Thiorhodovibrio winogradskyi: one gene and its partner. The protein of the gene in region 1 interacts with the protein of each later gene in a pairwise test. Links are inferred from orthologs where the notes say so. Each region holds a gene or a part of one and is shown on either strand. Other genes may lie near its edges.

Evidence for each region.
Region 2: the proteins of ftsZ (region 1) and zapD interact in binary tests that used the Escherichia coli proteins (3 or more experiments, as listed by UniProt). The link is inferred for Thiorhodovibrio winogradskyi from one-to-one orthologs.

Annotation. Positions count from the first base shown.
Region 1 is NZ_CP121472.1:1,085,571-1,090,869, forward strand. Bases 1,107-3,998 are described here. They hold ftsZ (cell division protein FtsZ), read left to right. Parts: upstream 1,107-1,913; coding sequence 1,914-3,083; downstream 3,084-3,998. Other genes in these bases: ftsA (cell division protein FtsA), read left to right, coding at 1,107-1,832; lpxC (UDP-3-O-acyl-N-acetylglucosamine deacetylase), read left to right, coding at 3,657-3,998. Outside these bases: Thiowin_RS04820 (cell division protein FtsQ/DivIB), read left to right, coding at 1-592; more of ftsA, read left to right, coding at 603-1,106; more of lpxC, read left to right, coding at 3,999-4,568; Thiowin_RS04840 (DciA family protein), read right to left, coding at 4,593-5,261. UniProt on the Escherichia coli protein: Essential cell division protein that forms a contractile ring structure (Z ring) at the future cell division site. The regulation of the ring assembly controls the timing and the location of cell division.
Region 2 is NZ_CP121472.1:5,244,813-5,248,119, forward strand. What follows is about bases 465-3,307. They hold zapD (cell division protein ZapD), read left to right. Parts: upstream 465-1,428; coding sequence 1,429-2,187; downstream 2,188-3,307. Other genes in these bases: Thiowin_RS24015 (YebC/PmpR family DNA-binding transcriptional regulator), read right to left, coding at 465-1,027; Thiowin_RS24025 (DNA gyrase inhibitor YacG), read left to right, coding at 2,237-2,476; recQ (DNA helicase RecQ), read right to left, coding at 2,545-3,307. Also shown: crossover junction endodeoxyribonuclease RuvC, read right to left, coding at 1-253; more of Thiowin_RS24015, read right to left, coding at 278-464. UniProt on the Escherichia coli protein: Cell division factor that enhances FtsZ-ring assembly. Directly interacts with FtsZ and promotes bundling of FtsZ protofilaments, with a reduction in FtsZ GTPase activity.

The DNA of each region.
Region 1 (5,299 bases):
CGGCATTCTGTCGCAGGATCTCGGGGCCCTGCGCGAGCGGGTCGAGGCCTTGCCCTGGGTCAAGGGGGCGAGCCTGCGGCGGGTGTGGCCGGATCGGTTGATTCTCGAAGTAAGCGAACATGAGGCGGTGGCCCGCTGGGGTGAAGATGGTTTGGTGACGCGAGAGGGGGTGATTTTCCATCCCCAGGACCGTCGGGTTCCGGCCGGATTGCCGCGTCTGTCGGGTGCGGATGAGCGAGCCGTGGAGGTGGTCGACCGACTGCTGCTGTGGCAGCCGCGCCTCGCCGACCTCGGCCTGTTGATTGACGCGCTTGAGTGCGACCGCCGCGGCGACTGGACACTGGAGCTGCTCGGCGGGCCGGTGCTGCATTTTGGCACCGAGCAACTCGAGCGGCGCCTGACCCGGCTGCTGGCGACTTTTCCGCGCATCGAGGCAGTGGCGGTGCCGGAGCGTATCGATCTGCGCTACAGCAATGGTCTCGCGGTGCTTTGGCAAAGGGGCAGTGGACATAGCGACAGAGAGCCCACCGACAGGGAAAGCGATTTCCATGCCCGGGGAAAGCGCATGGCGGCACTCAACGAACAGCGATAGAGCACAGGTTATGGCAAGACGCAGAGAAAATTTAGTGGTGGGGCTCGACATTGGCACCTCGAAGGTGGCGGCCCTGGTTGGGGAGATCAAAGCCGATGACAGCATCGAGATCGTGGGCCTTGGCTTGCATCCCTCGCGCGGGCTCAAAAAAGGTGTGGTGGTGGACATCGAGTCAACGGTCCAGTCCATTCAGCGCGCGATTGAGGAAGCTGAGTTGATGGCTGGATGCGAGATTCATTCCGTGCATGCGGGCATCTCCGGCAGCCATATTGGCAGCCGCAATTCCGATGGGGTCACCGCGATCAAGGAACATGAAGTCAACCAGGGCGATATTGATCGGGTCATAGACGCCGCGCGCGCGGTGCCCATACCGGCGGATCAGAAAATTCTCCACATCCTGCCGCAGGAGTTCATCATCGACAATCAGGAAGGCATCCGCGAGCCCGTGGGTATGTGTGGTGTACGCTTGGAAGCAAGGGTGCACATCATCACAGGTGCGGTCAGTGCCGCCCAAAATATTGTCAAGTGCATTCGTCGCTGCGGCTTGGAAGTCGATGACCTGGTGCTCGATCAGCTCAGTTCGAGCTATTCAGTGCTGACCGAGGACGAAAAGGAACTCGGTGTCTGCCTTATCGACATGGGTGGCGGCACCACTGACATGGCTGTCTTTACCGATGGCGCCATTCGCCACACAGCCGTGGTGCCCATCGCCGGCGATCAAGTGACCAACGACATCGCGGTGGCGCTGCGCACGCCCATTCATCACGCCGAATCCATCAAGATCAGCCACGGCTGTGCTCAATGCGATGCCGCTAGCAAGGAGAGTATCGAGGTGCCAAGTATCGGTGACCGGCCCGCGCGCCAGCTTTCCCATCACACTCTGGCCAATGTGGTTGAGCCGCGCTACGAAGAATTGCTCGGCCTGCTTCAGGGAGAGCTGCGCCGCAGCGGCTTCGAGGACATGGTCCCGGGCGGCGTGGTGCTGACCGGCGGCAGCGCCAAGATGCAGGGGCTGGTGGAATTGGCCGAGGATGTGTTTCGCATGCCGGTGCGCATTGGTGTCCCCCAGTATTTCACCGGGCTTGAGGACCGCATGCGCGACCCTGTCTACGCCAGTGGCGTTGGGCTGCTCATCTACGCCAAGCAGCACAGATTCGAGGCCCATCCCGAGTATCGCGAGACGCGGGGGATCGGTGCTGCCTGGCATAAATTCCGCTCATGGCTGAGCGGCGATCTCTAGTATTGATCGCTATCACGGCGGTCGTTTCAGGACATGACAGCTTCCATCCCTATTACATGACCAGAAATCAGGAGAACTGCAATGACTTTTGAACTGATAGATGCCCAGACCCAAACTGCCGTGATTCGCGTGATCGGTATTGGCGGCGGAGGCGGGAATGCCGTCAATCACATGGTGGCTTCGGATATCGAAGGAGTGGAGTTTATCTGCGCCAACACCGATGCGCAGGCACTCGAAAGCTCCAATGTCAAAACCATTTTGCAGCTTGGCAACGACATCACCAAGGGCCTGGGCGCTGGTGCCGATCCACAGGTCGGGCGCACCGCGGCAGAGGAAGACCGTGAACGCATTAAGGACGCTCTCGAAGGGGCCGACATGGTGTTTATCACCGCGGGCATGGGTGGAGGCACAGGCACTGGAGCTGCTCCCGTGGTCGCACAGATCGCGCGCGAGCTTGGAATACTCACCGTTGCCGTGGTCACCAAACCTTTTCCTTTCGAAGGTGGTAAAAGGCGCAAGGTGGCGGACGCGGGTATCGAGGAGCTGGCCAAATCAGTCGATTCCCTGATCACCATACCCAACGAGAAACTACTGGCTGTGCTCGGTAAGGACATGAGCCTGCTTGACGCCTTCAGTGCCGCGAATGATGTGTTGCGCAACGCCACTCAGGGCATCGCCGAGCTAATCACGCGCCCTGGTCTGATTAACGTCGACTTTGCCGATGTCAAGACGGTGATGTCGGAAATGGGCGTGGCCATGATGGGCACGGGGGCGGCAAGTGGTGACGAGCGTGCGCGCGAAGCCGCGGAAGCCGCCATCAACAGCCCCCTGCTCGAGGATATCGATCTGTCCGGCGCGCGCGGCATTCTGGTCAATATTACAGCCGGCAGCTCTTTGACCATCGGTGAATTCACCGAGGTTGGCGATACCGTGCGGGATTTCGCGGACGATGACGCCACTGTCGTGGTTGGCACCGTCATTGACACCAGTATGGACAAGGAAATGCGCGTCACCGTGGTCGCCACCGGGCTTGGTGCTCGCGCCGCCGCGCAGGCTGAACAGCCAAAGATGCGTCTGGTGTCCAACGAACCTGACCGCGGCATGGCACCGGATTACCGGGACATGGACCAACCGGCTTACATTCGCAACAAGCGTGCGGCGGCCAACGCTGCCGCTGCCGAAGGAGGGTCGGCGGCGGCCGATCTGGATTATCTCGACATCCCGGCCTTCCTGCGCCGACAGGCGGATTGAATCCCATGCATCGGATTGAGCAAAGGGAGGCATTGCCGACGCGGCATCGTCAATGATGTCGCGCCGCACCCTTTGACCGAGGCGCCGAGTCCAAAGGATCCTGGACGCTCAAACTACCGTTATGCTTGAGGGTAAGGGCCTAGAACGCCTGAAAAACTAGTAAGGCGTTGTTTTTGCATTGGTGTAGAGAGCGGCTCGAATCCGCGAAACTTGGTCGTTGGCGACAAGGTTCGGTTTTTTCATAAAAGGTTGGATTCGGGTGCTTGATTCTAATTCGGGAAAACCCTAATATGGCGACCAAAGGCAGATAACGCTGGCGCGGATTCTGACCACTGACTTCCAAGGTGCCGTGCCATTTCAAGCATCCGCCGGCCGCACAGGCGCGAATGAGTCGATGATGTTGCCTTGATGAGTTAACAGACGCTGGCCGGAGGAGTCGAAATCCTCCGGTCCCCAGGACGAGACTGACGCCGATGGCCGCGATATGAGCGCCCAGATCGAACGCAGCTCGAGTTAAGAGCAAGCAAGTGGCGACGCCGCAGGGACCGCCGCGGTGAACGGAGAGCTTTATCAATGATCCGGCAGCGAACACTCAAGAATGTCATCAGAGCAACTGGTGTCGGATTGCACACCGGCGAAAAAGTGTACCTCACTCTGTCGCCTGCTGCACCTGATACAGGTATCGTTTTTATCCGGGACGATCTCAACGAGCCTTTCGAAATCAAGGCGTGTCCGGCGAATGTTGGAGATACGCGGTTGTCTACAACATTGATGCGCGACGGTGTACGCATTTCGACTGTCGAGCATTTACTCTCTGCCTTTGCTGGACTTGGAATCGATAACGCCTATGTCCGGGTCAGTGCCCCTGAGGTGCCCATCATGGACGGCAGCGCAGCCCCCTTTGTCTTCTTGATTCAATCCGCTGGCATTGAGGAGCAATCACGGCCGAAGCGTTTTATTCGAATTAAGCGTCGTATTCGGGTCGAGGACGGCGATAAGTTTGCCCAGTTCGACCCCTTTGACGGTTTCAAGGTATCTTTCGTGATTGACTTTGATCATCCCGCTTTTTCGTCTCGCGAACAGTCGGCTTGTATCAATTTCTCAACCACCTCCTTTGTCAAAGAGATCAGCCGTGCACGCACTTTTGGTTTCTTGCGCGATATCGAAGCTTTGCGTCAACAGAATCTGGCTCTTGGTGGCACCATGGATAACGCTGTCGTGGTCGATGATTACCGGGTACTGAACGAAGAAGGTCTGAGGTATGGCAATGAATTCGTCAAACACAAAATCCTTGATGCCATAGGTGATCTCTATCTGCTAGGCTACTCACTGATTGGCGCCTTTCATGGTTATAAGTCAGGTCATGCCATCAACAATCAGTTGCTGCGTGCCTTGTTAGCCAATGAAGAAGCCTGGGAAGAAGTGACCTTTGGCGACCCGAAAAAAGCGCCGATTAGCTACGCTCATCCGGTTCCCGTGGCATAATTTCTAGTTAATTCTGGATTTGGTTTATTCTAGCGCGTGTTGGCCGTGATGGTGTGCTATACGCTCAAAGCAGGCTGCAATGCGCTCATCTGATATCGCACTTGCCGCCTGCTTTAAGTGTGATGCAGCGATCGCCGAGAGGCGCCCTTTGGGGTTGCCTGTCACGCCGTGCTTCTGGTCATGATCTCCAGAACCATCAAGATCAAGGGTGGTGTGGGAGTCGGCATGCCTGTGTCCTTGCGGTCCATTGCCAACAAATAGGGGGGGGGACACGCGGACCTGGCATTGTTTCAGGGTGAGTCCCTGCTCTGATAACACATTAAGTATCTGATGTGTAAACAGCCTGAGCTTTGCCGCCCAGACGGGCGAGTCTGCAAACAACTGCAGGCAATCACCATCAGTGCTCGCCTGGGAGCAATGTCGGCGGACACCCTCGGGCAGCAGGGGTTTGATGGTGCGAAGCAACTGCTCACGCTGCTTGAGTTCGCGCAGAACCGAGGCAAGGGCTGTTTCGCGATCAGGACCCGCTAGCTTTGCGGTGGGGCGGAGTTTTTTTAACATGCTGAATTTATTGATGCCGGGATTAGCTGATACCGGAAATGCTTGATTACGGCTTGGCGATGGAGATGACAGACGGCGCTCGAGACCTTTAACCCGATTGACCGATGGCCGGGATACCAGTGTCGCGCGCAAAGCGCGTGGCCTCCCTCCGAGAGTAATGGTGCGACGGC
Region 2 (3,307 bases), 4.2 Mb from region 1 along the record:
CGGCGCTGGGGTCACGCGCGAAAATGAGCTGTTCCACGGCCAGTTCGTGGGGTCGATGTTCAGCCACCAGGGCGGCAATGCGGTCAAAAATCAGCTCCAGCCGCTTTGGCCAGCCAAACTGACCGACCCGAATGCAGCCACTGGTGACACAGCGACTGTGGCGTCCGTCGCTGTCAATGACGCCAAAACCTGTATTGCGCGAGCCAGGGTCGACGCCCAAAATCCGCTGGCGGAGGACCGCTGGATTGGTCATGACGCCCTGGGGCCCGTCAGCGGCTCAGGCATCCAGTTCCGCCATGATGTCATCGCTGATGTCGGCGTTGTGGTAGACATCCTGCACATCGTCGAGATCATCGAGCGCATCGATCAGCTTCAGCAGCTTCTCGGCCGTATCGCGGTCAAGTTCGACATTGGTCGCGGCGTTAAAGCCAAGCTCGGATACACTGGTGTCGAAGCCCGCCGCGGACAGCGCATCACAGACGCTGACATAGGTCTCCGGCAAGGTGATCACGTCAAGCGAGCCATCCTCGTTGACCACCACGTCCTCGGCTCCGGCCTCGAGCCCGGCCTCGATGACGGCATCCTCGTCAGTCCCGGGCTGAAAGCTGATCACGCCCTGCTTGGTAAAGAGGTAGGCCACGGAGCCATCGGTGCCCAGATTGCCGCCATGTTTGCTGAAGGCGTGACGCACCTCCGAGGCGGTTCGATTGCGGTTATCCGTCATGCAATCAACCATGACGGCCACGCCACCTGGACCATAGCCCTCGTAGCGGATTTCTTCGTAGTTGTCGCCTTCGCCAGCGCCCGCGCCACGCTTGATGGCCCGATCGACGGTATCCTTGGGCATGTTCGCGCCCAGAGCCTTGTCGATGGCGAGGCGCAGACGCGGATTGGAGCCGGCATCGCCGCCTCCCTCGCGGGCCGCGACCGTGACCTCGCGAATCAGCTTGGTCCAGATTTTGCCGCGCTTTTTGTCTTGCGCGGCTTTGCGATGCTTAATGTTTGCCCATTTACTATGGCCTGCCATGCGCTATCCTCGATAGTCCCCGGTCGTTCCAACACCTGGCGCGCGCGGCAATCAAAACGGATTGCAGACGCGCATCGGGCGCCCTGTTGGGACGGCAGTTTAGCATCGCCCCGACTGCAAAGGGGCATCGCAAGCCTCGCCCGCTGTCGGCACACCCCGTTAAGACTTTGGTGAAGACTTTGACCCAAGCCGGCCAATGCCGGAGAATCAGGACAAAACAGGATGGATTGGAGCAGCATGCATGAGCGGGCTGAGACACAATCTCCCTGCAACAAGAGTTTCCTATCCTTAACAGGTAGCCAGCCCATGAACACAGGACCCATGAGCACTGGATTCATGAGCACCGGATTCATGAGCGCTGATCCCATGAGTGTTAGTCGGGGGACGTCCCAGTGTCGGACATGACGGTATTCGAGCATCCGCTAAACGAGCGCATTCGCACTTTTCTGCGGCTTGAGCATCTTTTTGAAAAATATGATCACTTTCGTGCCGATGAGACCACTTGGGGCACGCGCGCGGCACTCGAGGGCCTATTGGATATCCTCGCGATCACCTCGCGATCCGACATCAAAAGCGAGCTGGCCAAGGAACTCGACCGCAATGCCAATGCATTGGGCCGGGTGCGCAATCAACCAGGCGTCGACCCAAGCATGCTCGATGATGTCTTGGCGCGGCTCGGCAAGGCGCAGCACTGCTTGATCGCCCTCCACGGGCAGATTGGCGCGGCCGCGCGCGACGATGACTTCATGAAGGCCATTGCCCAGCGCAACAGTATTCCAGGTGGCGCCTGCAGCTTCGACCTACCGCATTACCATCATCTGTTAACCAAGTCGCCCGAGGCGCGCGCACTCTTGCTCGCGCGCTGGAGCACCGATCTCGAGCCGGCCAAGAACGCCATCGACCTCATCCTGTCGCTGGCGCGCTCAAGCAGTCATGCCCGCTCGGTCAAGGCTCATCAGGGTTTTTTTCAAGAAACCCTCGAGACGGGCGCGCCCACGCAACTCATCCGGGTGGCACTCAATCCCGAGCTCGACTGCTTCCCGGAGATCAGCGGTCACAGAAACAGATTCAGTATCCGCTTCCTGACGGCCAAGGACACTTCACGGCCCACGCAGACAGCGGCGGATATCCCCTTTGAGCTGACTTGCTGCGTCTTCTGATCCTTCGCCTATCAGGTTCCTGAAGATGTCCGCGACCTCATAGACCGCCATGCCGACCTCCGTCCCCTGCCCCAACTGCGGCAAGGCCGTCCCCTGGGCGCCGGAATCGCGCTGGCGCCCCTTCTGCAGCGAACGCTGCCGGCTGATCGATCTGGGCGACTGGTTTGATGAGGCCCACCGCATTGCGGGCGAGCCCGGTCTGGACTCAGATGTCGATCCAGCCGTGGACGCAAATCTGGACGCCGACACTGCCGCGAACGAGGAGGAGAGATCACCTTTTTTCCACTAGGAGCCGCCACCAAAAGCTCCCACTGAAACCTGGTGATCGTCAGCCGTCCGGGGCAGTCTCGGCCGGTCTTATCGCGCCCGATGCGCGGCTAGCACCTGCAAAAACCCATCGGCAAAGCGCTCGAGCTTGACCTGCCCCACCCCGCTGATGCGCCCAAACTCCTCCCGATTGCGCGGGCGATGCGCCAGCATTTCGCGCAAGGTCGCATCGCCAAACACCACGAAGGCCGGCACGTCGAGCTCCCTGGCGATCTTGCCGCGATGCGCGCGCAGCGCTTCCCAGAGTGCACGCGCCTCGGGATCGCTGGGCGTGACGCTCACAGGGGTGCGGGTGGCGCGTTTCTGGGCTTGTTTGTCTGGATCCTGACGCAGGCGGATGCTCCGCTCGCCACGCAGCAGCGGGCGGCTTTTCTCTGTCAGGCGCAGGCCGCCATGCCCCTCGACATCCACGGCGGCAAAGCCCGCCGCGACCAACTGACGATACACCGAGCGCCACTGATCGGCATTGAGTTCGCGCCCGATGCCGTGAGTGCTGACCTGATCGTGCCCGAAACGGCGCATGCGCTCATTGGTCTTGCCGAGCAGCACCTCGGTCAGATAGCTGGCGCCAAAGCGCTGGCCGGTGCGGAAGATGCAGGACAAGGCCTTTTGCGCCGCCACTGTGCCATCCCAGGTCGGCACCGGCTCCAGACAGGTGTCGCAATTGCCGCAAGGGTCGGGCAACGGCTCGCCGAAATAGTTGAGCAGCGCCTGACGGCGACACTCGGTGGTCTCGCAGAATCCAAGCATGTTGTCGAGCTTTTGGTGTTCCAGGCGTTTGAAGTGTTCCTCG